Regions from separate parts of the Carnobacterium inhibens subsp. inhibens DSM 13024 genome, predicted to be linked through region 1. Evidence: a T-box and tRNA genes for the amino acid it is inferred to sense, from the RefSeq annotation. Region 1 holds a T-box; the other holds one or more tRNA genes.
What was found. The T-box of region 1 lies ahead of argS (arginine--tRNA ligase). A T-box ahead of a tRNA ligase gene usually reads a tRNA of that ligase, here a tRNA-Arg.

Region 1 (6,346 bases):
CGTCTTTGTTCTAGAAGAGGGGTATTAAGATAGATGACAACTGAACAGAATGTTTTATTTACAATCTTTGGGGGAACTGGAGATTTGGCAAAGAGAAAATTGTATCCGTCTCTTTATCGCCTATATAAAAAAGGCTTTTTAAAGGAACATTTTGCAGTAATTGGTACTGCTAGAAGAGAATGGACAAATGACTATTATCGAGAAATCGTTAAAGAAACACTTACAGATTTGATTATTTCGGAAGAAGATGCGACAGAATTTGCAAACCACTTCTACTATCAATCCCATAATGTAAATGATGCAGAACATTATGTTAATCTTAAAGTATTAGCTGAAAAATTGGATGATCACTATCAAATTAACGGCAATCGTTTATTCTATTTAGCGATGTCCCCTAATTTCTTTGGGACTATTACACAGCAATTGGATCAACAAGGTTTAGTAACGGATAATGGTTTTAATCGTTTGATTATTGAAAAACCTTTTGGACATGACTACGAAAGTGCAGCTATTTTAAATGAACAACTTCGTGAAGTATTCGATGAAAGTCAAATCTTCCGTATCGATCATTATCTTGGAAAAGAAATGGTCCAAAATATTTCTACTGTTCGTTTTGCGAATACTATGATTGAATCCATGTGGAATAATCGTTACATCGATAATATTCAAATTACGTTAAGTGAATCTCTTGGTGTAGAAGAACGTGGCGGTTACTATGATAAAAGTGGTGCTCTAAGAGATATGGTCCAAAACCATATTTTACAAATTGTTTCGCTTTTAGCGATGGAACCCCCAGCACGATTAAAAGATAAAGATATTCGAAATGAAAAAATTAAGGCGTTGCGAGCTGTTCGTCTTTACAAACCTGAAGAAGTAAAAGATTATTTTGTACGTGCTCAATACGGTATAGGATCAACTGAATCTGGTCTATTAAATAATTATCGTAATGAAATGAATGTTGCTGAAGATTCTCAAACGGAAACGTTTGTTGCAGGTAAAGTCTTAATTGATACATTCCGTTGGAAAGGCGTTCCATTTTATATCCGTACTGGAAAACGGATGGGTGAAAAAGGAACTCAAATTAATGTTGTCTTTAAAAATGTACCTCTAAACTTATTTAGTGAAGATGTTGAAGAAGAATTACCACCAAATGTATTGAGTATTTTCATCCAACCTACTGAAGGTTTCTCATTACAGTTAAATACCAAAAAAGCTGGAATTGGATTAGAAACTGATACATTTAATCTTAAACACAAGCATTCAGCTGAAACTGTTGCAAACAGTCCAGAAGCTTATGAAAAATTGATTTTTGACTGTTTAAACGGCGATGCAACAAACTTTACGCATTGGGATGAAGTAGCTTCTTCTTGGAAATTCGTTGATGTTATTCGTCAAGCATGGGATCAAGATCAATCAGAACTTCCTAGCTATCAAAGTGGTTCTATGGGTCCCACAGAAAGCGATGACTTGTTAGCAAAAGATGGCTTTAATTGGCATTGGAATCCAGCACTGCCAAATGATGAAATTTAGTTCGTTAAGAAAACAAAAAAAAGTAGAAAAGCACAATGTGCTTTTCTACTTTTTTTATTCAGGTTTAATAGATGTTTTTTGTAATCTTTCTTGATCATCAGGATCGCTGCCATATCTTGTTCCAGTTTCTAATGAATCAATTTGTTTCATCTCTTCTTCTGTTAAAGAAAAGTTGAATACATCACTATTTTCTAAAATACGGTTATCATGAATTGATTTTGGAATAACTACTTCTCCACGTTCTAAATGCCAGCGGATAATGATTTGTGCTGGAGTTTTGAAGTATTTTTGGCCAATTTCCATCAAGATTGGGTGGTTCAATAATTCAGATTTCCCTTGACCTAATGGTCCCCAAGCTTCATGAATGATACCATTTTCTTTCATGTATTCATGCAATTCATTTTGTGGGAATTCAGGATGTGTTTCAATTTGGTTGATCATTGGTTGCATCAATCCTTGGTTTTTAAGTTCTTCAAGGTGATGAATTTGGAAGTTAGAAACCCCAATTGCTTTGATTTTTCCTTCTTCATATAATTCTACAATTGCTTTCCAAGTTTCAACAAATTTTGGAGCAGCCCAATGAATTAAGTATAAATCTAAGTAGTCTGTGTTTAAACGATCCAAACTTTCTTGAAATGCAACTTTTGTTTGGTCATATCCTTGGTCATAATTCCATACTTTAGAGGTAATGAAAACTTCTTCTCTCTTGATTCCTGCTTCTTTCAAACCGCGAGCTAAGTATTCTTCATTGCCATAGATGGTAGCTGTATCAAAATGACGGTAACCTACTTCAACTGCATATTTCACAGCATTTACCAATTCATCTTCATCTTTCATTAAAAATAAACCTAGTCCTAATTTAGGAATTTTCACTCCATTATATAATTCAATGCTTTCTACTAACGGTTCACCCATTTTAATACACTTCCTTCGCTATCTTTTTTTACATTACTTAGTTTAAACCATTTCTCTTGTTTTTTACAAGCGAGACGAATCTAAGACAGATTGATCATAGAAAAAAGTTTTTAGCTTTTCTCTCACTAATTTTATAGAACCCTCTTGATCGCTTTCAAGATTTAGAACAAGTAAAGGCTCATGCAAACTCATACGCAACAACATCCAACCAATACCATACTGTCCCGAAGTATTAACTCGGACCCCTTCCAAATTAGCGGGTTCAACAGTTAAGTCTGTTGCTGTTTCTATATAAGCTTGAAAATTCTCCATGACTCTTTGTCCAGTTGCTTGTACATCCTGAGATAAGATCTTAAATCGTACTTCATCCGTTTCAACAGGCTGCTTTAGAGAAGTGATCAAATCAGAAAAGTTCTTTCCTTCTTTTTTAAGACCAGCATCTGCCATTAGTATTTTTGCAACTAAATAAGCTCCGTCATCTAAAAAGTAATTTTCTGACAAAGCAGCGTGTCCGCTGGTCTCAATTGCTAAACTGGTAGGTGTTCCCTCTTTGTTTAATTGAATACCACGATTGATTACATTCCGATAGCCGGTGATGTATCGATCCTGTTTGCCACCTAAAGAAGTGATAAACGTTTTGAGGTGTTCTGATGTTGCCGAACTTGTCACAATTGTCGTACCCGGGTTTTCTTTAATCAAAATTGCTGAGATCACTGCGATCAAATTATTTCGATTCAACGTATCCCCGTTACTGTCAACTAATGCTGATCGATCTACATCGGTATCAAAAATAACACCCATGTCTGCATGATGTCTAATTACGGCATCTTGAATGCTTCTCATCGCCTCTTTGTTATCCGGATTGGGAATATGATTTGGAAAATGACCATCTGGATTTAAATATTGGCTTCCGCTGATATCTGCTCCTAATGGGACCAAAACTTTTTCAGCAAAAAACCCTCCTGCGCCATTCCCAGCGTCTACCACAATATGACGACCGGTCAACGGTTGGTCATATTGTTTTGCATCATTGATTCCAAGTCGAATCTTGTTTACCAAATCTTTTGCATATTCATTCAAAAGAGAAGCTTTCGTAACGTTCCCTTCTTTATTCTTCCATGTGATATTTTCCTCATCTGCTTGTTGCAAAATAAAGTCAATATCTTCGTGTTCTGCTCCGCCATCTTTTGTAAAAAATTTTAATCCATTGTACTCAAAAGGCAGATGACTAGCTGTGATCATAACAGCACCGTCACACTTGTAGGCTTCATATTGAGTAGACATAAACATAGCTGGAGTAGTAGACAACCCGACATCTATCACGTCGATTCCTGCCTTCGTCAAACCTTTTATAAAAATAGATTTGATGCGATCCGCTGAAAGCCGGCTATCGTGACCAACAGAAACTTTTGCAGGAGCGTGTTCATCTTCTACTACTATTTTTTTTACTTCTTTCAACCATACCGCAAACCCATAAGCAATTTTTTCAACACGTTCATCGGTCAACGTTACTTCGTGCTCTGGTGTTTCCAAAGCTATTCCACGAATATCTGATCCATTTTGCAAGGATGCTAAATCAAACTCAGGCACATACATACCTCCTATACAGTATTATGCTATTTTTATAATTCAATCCATTTGTTTAAGTAATCATTCATTTTTTTTGCATCTTCTTCATCTTTTGAAATAATTAGACAAGTATCATTTCCGCCTACAGTACCAACCATTTCTGGAAAATCAATGGCATCCAACAATGCAGCCACAACGTGAGCATTACCAGGTATTGTCATCAATACATTCGTAAACTGCACTTGGGTCAACCGAATCACAACGTCTCCTAATGTTGATTGTAATTTTTCTTCATTAGACATACGATTATTTTGGAATATCGTGTACTTAACATTCCCATTTGATGAAGTAGTTTTCACTAAATGCATCTCTTTGATATCTCTTGAAATGGTTGCTTGAGTCGCCTCAACCCCTTCTTCTTTGAGATAATGCAATAGTTCCTCTTGAGTAGCAATATCATGATTTGTAATAATTTGTTTGATTGCTAATTGTCGATTAGATTTTTTCATACTGCAAGGCCTCCTTCTAATTAAACGATTCTTCTTTTTTAGTATAACAAATAATTGATGTATACGCTTATATTTTGCGATATTTTTACTAAAATATGAATAAAAATTCTATTTTCTAAAAACAATGGCATTCTTGTGAGCAATTTGCTATAATAAATAAAGTTCAATTATATAGACTCTATGACGAAGAGAGTACTGATAGAAAACATTTTTAGCGAGTTGGAACGGTGTAAGCCAACAATGGATGCTTTCAGGAACCGCACTTCGGAGAGATTTAAGCTATGATCCTCGTTCATGCAATTTTAGTGAATACTAGCTTATTCGGTTTTGTTTGCCGTTATCTAAAAACAAGTGGTTTCGTCATTTGACAAACAACAAGAGTGGTACCGCGGGAAAACCTCGTCTCTTTTTTGATTAGCATAGAATCAAAAATAGGCGTTTTTTTTATGCCTAAAATACTTAAATATAAAATTTTCGAGCGCAATCAGACGCTCACATAGGAGGAAAAAGAATGGATTACAAATTAACAGTTGCTCAAGCTTTAAACGAGCAAATCGGTGAAGCTTTGTCGATAGAACAAATCGTCAACTTATTAGAAAAACCAAAATCAGTTGAACACGGGGATATCGCTTTTCCTGCATTCGCTCTAGCAAAGGCCTATCGTAAAGCCCCTCAACAAATTGCTGCTGAATTAGGAGAATCGGTTACCTCTCCTATCGTTGAAAAAATTGAAGTTGTTGGACCTTACCTTAATTTCTTTTTAAATAAACAAGAAGTTAGTGCTGCCGTCTTAAAAGAAGTTTTAGAACAAGGCGCTCACTACGGAGACTCTATGATCGGTGAAAATAAAAATGTTCCTATCGATATGTCTTCTCCAAATATCGCAAAACCAATTTCTATGGGTCATTTGCGTTCAACTGTAATCGGAAATGCTTTAGCGAACATCTTAACTAAAGTTGGATTTAACCCAATCAAAATTAATCATCTTGGCGACTGGGGTACTCAATTTGGTAAATTAATCGTCGGTTACAAACTTTGGGGCAGCGAAGAAGCTGTAAAAGAAAACCCTATTGGTGAATTATTGCGTTTATATGTTCAATTCCATGAAGAAGCAGAAGAAAAACCAGAGTTAGATGATGCTGCTCGTGAGTGGTTCAAAAAATTAGAAGATGGCGACGAAGAAGCCTTAGGTTTATGGAAATGGTTCCGTGATGAATCTCTAAAAGAATTTAACCATGTTTATGAACGTTTAGACATTACATTTGATTCATTTAATGGCGAAGCTTTCTATAACGATAAAATGCAAGAAGTTGTAGACTTACTTGAAGAAAAAAATGTGTTAACAGTTAATGATGGAGCTACGATTGTTGATTTAGAAAAATACAATTTAAATCCGGCTTTGATCAAAAAATCTGATGGTGCAACATTGTACATTACTCGTGATTTAGCTGCTGCTATCTATCGTAAACGTACGTATGATTTTGCTTTATCTTTATACGCTGTTGGAAATGAACAAAGCAATCACTTTAAACAATTAAAAGCTGTTTTAAAAGAGATGGGTTATGACTGGGCAGATGATATGTACCATATTCCATTTGGCTTAATTACTCAAGGCGGTAAAAAATTATCTACTCGTAAAGGAAAAATCGTTTTACTTGAAGAAGTTTTAGATGATGCTGTAGCCTCTGCTCTTGAACAAATCGAAGAAAAAAATACGGATCTACCAAATAAAGAAGTCGTTGCAGATCAAGTGGGTATCGGCGCTGTTATCTTCCATGACTTAAAAAATGATCGTTTAAACAACTTTGACTTTACTATTGAAG
Region 2 (6,346 bases), 1.3 Mb from region 1:
AAATCAATGGATCCATTTTGATAAAAAACAATTGACCTCTTCAGAATCAAAGCTGCTTCACCTTATTTTAAATAAAGAAACAGACATAAAAAATCCAGAAAATCCTCAGTCAAAATGGTATGATTTTTTAATAGAAAATAATTCTATTCTACCTGCTGAATCTGGAAATTATCGAATTATCCAATTTAATATAAAAAAAATGGATACTAATTTTAATAAGAAATTATGGCTAAATGCATTTAAAAGTTTTTTTGAAAATGTAGAAGCTGCCTTTTTTATCAATGACCATTATGGTCTTTTGATTCAGCACTATTCAGGTTATTCACTAAACCAAGATGAGACGATAGGTATTTTACAAACTTTAGATGATGATTTTTCGATAAAAACAAAAGGTTATATTGGTCAATACTGGTCTATTTCATTAGAAATAAAGGATATTTTTAACGAAGAGCAAACTATTTTTTTCAATCAGCTGGATAAAAGCAAGCAAGTATTTTCATTACCTGATATAGCACTAAGTTATTATGCTTCTGAAGCTCTATTTAAAAGTCCGATTATACAACAATTAAAAGAAGAACTCATTTCTCATTCCGAAATAAAAGAACTCATTACCGCTATATGGCTAAACCAAGGAAATATCAGCTTAGCAGCTAAATATCTTTACATCCATCGCAATACTTTACAATATCGACTAGATCGTTTCTATGAAGAGTCTGGTCTTTCATTAAAAAACAGAGATGATTTGCTGCTTTGTTATTTATTAACAATCTAAAAAAAATAATCTACTGCTAATGAAAAAAATTAGCGGTAGATTATTTTTTTATAACAATAGTATTATTTTTTAAATTTATGTTTTAGCCCTTTTTTTTGGTGTTTAAACTCATGTTGTAAATCTGATTTTTTATCCATAAGTGTTTCTTTAAAGTCGTGTGTAGTATCTTTTAGGTGTTCTCCATAAGAGCTCATACTGCCTCTTAAATCAGACACTTTATCTACCACACCCAATAAATTAGCAACTTCCATATCAGATAAATCATCAATTACACTCATAGCATTTTCGTTGCCTTTTAATTTATCTTTTACGAAATATCTAGCTCTTTTACGATTCATTTTAGACTCAATTTTTTCCATTGCCATATTTGAAGAAGAAACAACAATAGCCCCAACTGTAAAAAGTGTTCCGAATCCTATCAATAATGCTTTTGTCGAATTTTTCATATTTAGTCACTTTCCTTTCCTTATTTCTTTAAATTTATCATAGCAGAAAGAAATATAAAATACGAATAAAAACGTCTACCATCTTATACGATAGCAGACGTTTCTCTAACTTTACTTTAAAAAAACAACTTAACTATTTTCACTTGAAGTTACTGTTTTGTTGTTTCTTTTTATTGAATCTTTTACAGTAATACGAATCGTTCCTTTTGAAGCACCGATTGTTACTTGATCGCCGATTTTAACTCGACCACTTAGCAACTCTTCACTCAATCGATCTTCTACTTCCTTTTGAAGTGCACGACGAATCGGACGTGCTCCATATTCAGGATCATAACCAGCTTTAGCAATCACATCAATTGCTGCTTGAGTAATTTTTACTTCAATGTCCATTTCTTTTAGTCGTTTAACAATAGTTTGAGCCATTAGTTTTACGATTTGAGTCAATTCTTCTTTTTCTAAAGAATGGAAAACAATAGAGTCATCAATACGATTTATAAATTCTGGTTTAAACATTTTTTTCAATTCTTCCATTATTCGTTTTTCCATTGCTTTATGATCTTTTTTATTGTTTGCTGTACCAAATCCTACAGATTTTTCATCTCTTAGAGCTGTTGCACCTAAGTTAGAAGTCATAATCATGACTGTATTTTTGAAGTCCACTTTTCTTCCTTTGGCATCAGTTAAATGACCATCATCAAGAACTTGTAGTAAGATATTAAATACATCTGGATGTGCTTTTTCAACTTCATCAAAAAGAATAACAGAGTATGGTTTTTGACGGATTTTTTCAGTTAATTGTCCACCTTCATCATACCCAACATAACCAGGAGGCGAACCAATCAAACGACTGGTACTATATTTTTCCATGAACTCAGACATGTCTACTCGTACTAATGCTTCTTCACTACCAAACATGGCTGCAGCAAGTGCTTTAGCTAATTCTGTTTTCCCTACACCTGTAGGACCTAAGAACATAAATGAACCAATAGGGCGGTTAGGATCTTTCAGCCCGCTTCTAGACCGTCTAATCGCTCTAGAAACTGATCCGACAGCTTGCTCTTGTCCAATAACTCTTTTATGCAGTATATTTTCTAAATTCATTAAACGATCCGATTCTTTTTGTTCCATTTGTTGCACAGGAATATTGGTCCATAAGGAGACTACTTCTGCAATATCTCTTTCCGTTACTTGTAATGAGCTCGAAGAAGCTTTTCCTTCTTGTTTTTGAAGTAAACTTTCAATCTTCTTACGTTGTTTCATTTCTTTTGTACGAATTTTTGCAGCTCTCTCAAAATCTTGTAATTGAATGGCTTCTTCTTTTTCTTGGATCAAAGCTTCTAGAATAGAAACTGCAGCTGCTACTGGAGAAGGTTTACTTGAAACATCTAGACGCACCTTAGAAGCAGATTCATCTATTAAATCAATTGCCTTATCAGGAAGCTGTCTTGCAGTAATGTAACGTGATGAGAACTTAACAGCAGCATGTACTGCTTCATCTGTAATTTCCACACCATGGTGTTCTTCATAACGAGAACGCAAGCCTAATAATATTTCTTCTGCTTCTTCTTCTGAAGGAGGATCAACATGGATAGGTGCAAAACGTCGTTCTAAAGCGGCATCTTTTTCAATATACTTTTGGTATTCATCTAAAGTGGTCGCACCAATCGTTTGTAATTCGCCACGGGCTAATGCAGGTTTTAAGATATTAGAAGCATCAATAGCACCTTCTGCTCCACCAGCACCAATTAACGTATGCAATTCATCTATAAATAAGATAACTTCTCCATCTTGATAGATCTCATCAATAATCTTTTTCATACGTTCTTCAAATTCACCACGATATTTTGTACCAGCTACTAGCGAACCCATATCCAACATCATTAATCGTTTATTTGCTAATGCAGCAGGAACCTCTCCGTCAACAATTTTTTGTGCTAAACCTTCAGCAATGGCAGTTTTACCTACACCAGGTTCTCCTACTAAAACAGGATTATTTTTTGTTCTACGGCTCAATACTTGAATAATACGTTGAATTTCTTTATAGCGCCCAACTACTGGATCTAACTTACCTTTTCTTGCTGTGTCAGTTAAATCACGAGCTAAAGAATCCAAAGTAGGTGTACCGGCAATTTGTTTTGTAGCTGGTTTTGCTTTTTTACCTTTGCCACTGTTTACATCACTTAATCCAATTTTCTTCAATACAATTTGACGGGCTTTATTTAAATTGATATCTAAGTTGCTTAATATCTTAGAAGATAAGATATCTTCCTCACGTAATAAGCCTAATAATAAGTGCTCAGTGCCAACTAAAGCTGAACCCATACGTCTTGCTTCATCTGTAGCAAAAGTAATCGCTTGTTTTGCTCTTGGAGAATACGGAAGAATAGCGTTTTTAGAAAGGTATTTCATTGTTCCATACCCAGTAAAATGTTCGATTTCTTCACGAATATCCATTTCAGTAACGGAAAATTGTCTTAGTGTTTTTCCAGCAATTCCATCTTGTTCCATTATAAGACCTAAAAGAATATGTTCAGTTCCTACAGAATGGTGACGAAATCCTTTTGCTTCTTCTTGTGCCATGATTAAAACCATTCTTGCTTTTTCAGAAAATAATTCATTCATCAATTTCGCCTCCGTTTTTTATACGTTACTCATATTTTAAATTAGTTAAAAAGGCAACTAATAACTTAGCTCTTAATTCATTTTCATTTGCTTCAGTAGAGTTCAAGAGTGATTTTTCCATTACGGATAACATAATATTGGCTTCACGCTTCGATAGCATTTCAGATTCAAACAACCTTTGTATAATAGAATAAGCATTCTTTTGAGAAATTTTACTTCCAATAATATCAATCATCATATCCAGCATTTCAACTTCATCTAATAATTTCACCTTTATAATACGTATATACCCACCACCGCCTCGTTTACTTTCAACTAAATATCCTTGTTGTACAGTAAAACGAGTATTTATAACATAATTTATTTGAGAAGGAACACAATTAAATCGATCTGCCATTTCGCTACGTCTAATCTCGACTTGTTCATCTTGGCCTAAAACCTTCTTTAAATAAGCTTCAATGATATCCGACATATTTTGATTGTGCATGAGTTACCTTGTTACTAAAACATTTTAATGTGTGATAAGACATCATATCCTTATCTACTTTACATTGCAATGGCGTTTTTTTAGTAACACTCCTTTTCTTTTCGTCCCAACACTAGACTTATTTACTTAGTTTATTTTTTTACTCAATAAAATAAACTAATAACGGAGGATGCTCCAGTAAGCAATCAAGAAGCATTCTTGACTAATCCTGACTTTAATTATACGAGAAATAAGAAGATTTGAAAAGCAACTCTACTCATTTTTTCTTTAAATACCATTTAAACTGTTGTTATTCTACATTAAATCGAAGTATCTACAAAATAATATAATAAAAAAAGATAACCCCACAAAAAAATGGAATTATCTTCTAAGTTGTTTATCGGGAAGACAGGATTCGAACCTGCGACCCCTTGGTCCCAAACCAAGTGCTCTACCAAGCTGAGCTACTTCCCGTACTACTGAGTTTTTATCTTTTTTACAAAAGAAATGCACCCAAGAGGACTTGAACCTCTAACCCCTTGATTCGTAGTCAAGTACTCTATCCAATTGAGCTATGGGTGCAAATGGTGCCGAGGGCCGGAATCGAACCGGCACGGTGATCACTCACCGCAGGATTTTAAGTCCTGTGCGTCTACCTGTTCCGCCACCCCGGCATTAGAACAGCTTGTCATTCTTGCGAATGAGCTCACTAGTTGAACTAGTAAGCGAAAGACGGGATTCGAACCCGCGACCCCCACCTTGGCAAGGTGATGTTCTACCACTGAACTACTTTCGCAACAAAATGCCGGCTAAAGGAGTTGAACCCTCGACCCTCTGATTACAAATCAGATGCTCTACCAACTGAGCTAAGCCGGCTAAAGTGGTACTTAACTAAACATTCAAAAAAAAAAATGGTGCGGGTGAAGGGACTTGAACCCCCACGTCTCTCGACGCTAGATCCTAAATCTAGTGCGTCTGCCAATTCCGCCACACCCGCAAAAGTATGGCATAACTAAACATGTTGAATGATTAGTTATGAGTCATGCAGGATTCGAACCTGCGACCCTCTGATTAAAAGTCAGATGCTCTACCAACTGAGCTAATGACTCATGGTGGAGGTTGACGGGATCGAACCGCCGACCCTCTGCTTGTAAGGCAGATGCTCTCCCAGCTGAGCTAAACCTCCATCTGAGAAAAAACAATTGAATTTGCGTGGCAGCGTCCTACTCTCACAAAGGGAAACCCTTCACTACCATCGGCGCTAAGAAGCTTAACTGCTGTGTTCGGCATGGGAACAGGTGTGACCTTCTTGCCATCGCCACCACACAAATTTCAATCTAGAGAACGTTGTTCTCTCAAAACTGGATAAGTTAAAAATTTGTTTTTCGTTTAGAAACCGTCGTACACCGTTTATTCTTTGGTTAAGTCCTCGACCGATTAGTATTGGTCCGCTCCATCTATCGCTAGACTTCCACTTCCAACCTATCAACCTGATCATCTCTCAGGGGTCTTACTCACTTACGTGATGGGAAATCTCATCTTGAGGGGGGCTTCACGCTTAGATGCTTTCAGCGTTTATCCCGTCCACACATAGCTACCCAGCAATGCCCTTGGCAGAACAACTGGTACACCAGAGGTGTGTCCATCCCGGTCCTCTCGTACTAAGGACAGCTCCTCTCAAATTTCCTACGCCCGCGACGGATAGGGACCGAACTGTCTCACGACGTTCTGAACCCAGCTCGCGTACCGCTTTAATGGGCGAACAGCCCAACCCTTGGGACCGACTACAGCCCCAGGATGCGATGAGCCGACATCGAGGTGCCAAACCTCCCCGTCGATGTGGACTCTTGGGGGAGATAAGCCTGTTATCCCCAGGGTAGCTTTTATCCGTTGAGCGATGGCCCTTCCATGCGGAACCACCGGATCACTAAGCCCGACTTTCGTCCCTGCTCGACTTGTAGGTCTCGCAGTCAAGCTCCCTTATGCCTTTACACTCTGCGAATGATTTCCAACCATTCTGAGGGAACCTTTGGGCGCCTC

Region 2: it has a tRNA-Arg gene. The T-box ahead of argS (arginine--tRNA ligase) is inferred to sense a tRNA for this amino acid. The anticodon was not compared.

What each region holds. Positions count from the first base shown of each region.
Region 1 covers NZ_JQIV01000006.1:566,116-572,461, forward strand. The annotation lists gene zwf (glucose-6-phosphate dehydrogenase) at 34-1,530, shown strand; gene BR65_RS03840 (aldo/keto reductase) at 1,585-2,445, opposite strand; gene BR65_RS03845 (phosphohexomutase domain-containing protein) at 2,509-4,035, opposite strand; gene argR (arginine repressor) at 4,068-4,523, opposite strand; T-box leader at 4,695-4,933, shown strand; gene argS (arginine--tRNA ligase) at 5,035-6,346, shown strand, end outside.
Region 2 covers NZ_JQIV01000006.1:1,912,795-1,919,140, reverse strand. The annotation lists gene BR65_RS10370 (helix-turn-helix domain-containing protein) at 1-772, shown strand, start outside; gene BR65_RS10365 (hypothetical protein) at 835-1,218, opposite strand; gene BR65_RS10360 (ATP-dependent Clp protease ATP-binding subunit) at 1,348-3,840, opposite strand; gene BR65_RS10355 (CtsR family transcriptional regulator) at 3,866-4,327, opposite strand; tRNA gene BR65_RS10350 (tRNA-Pro) at 4,707-4,780, opposite strand; tRNA gene BR65_RS10345 (tRNA-Arg) at 4,815-4,888, opposite strand; tRNA gene BR65_RS10340 (tRNA-Leu) at 4,892-4,980, opposite strand; tRNA gene BR65_RS10335 (tRNA-Gly) at 5,031-5,102, opposite strand; tRNA gene BR65_RS10330 (tRNA-Thr) at 5,110-5,182, opposite strand; tRNA gene BR65_RS10325 (tRNA-Leu) at 5,219-5,303, opposite strand; tRNA gene BR65_RS10320 (tRNA-Lys) at 5,343-5,415, opposite strand; tRNA gene BR65_RS10315 (tRNA-Val) at 5,417-5,492, opposite strand; rRNA gene rrf (5S ribosomal RNA) at 5,517-5,632, opposite strand; rRNA gene BR65_RS10305 (23S ribosomal RNA) at 5,724-6,346, opposite strand, start outside.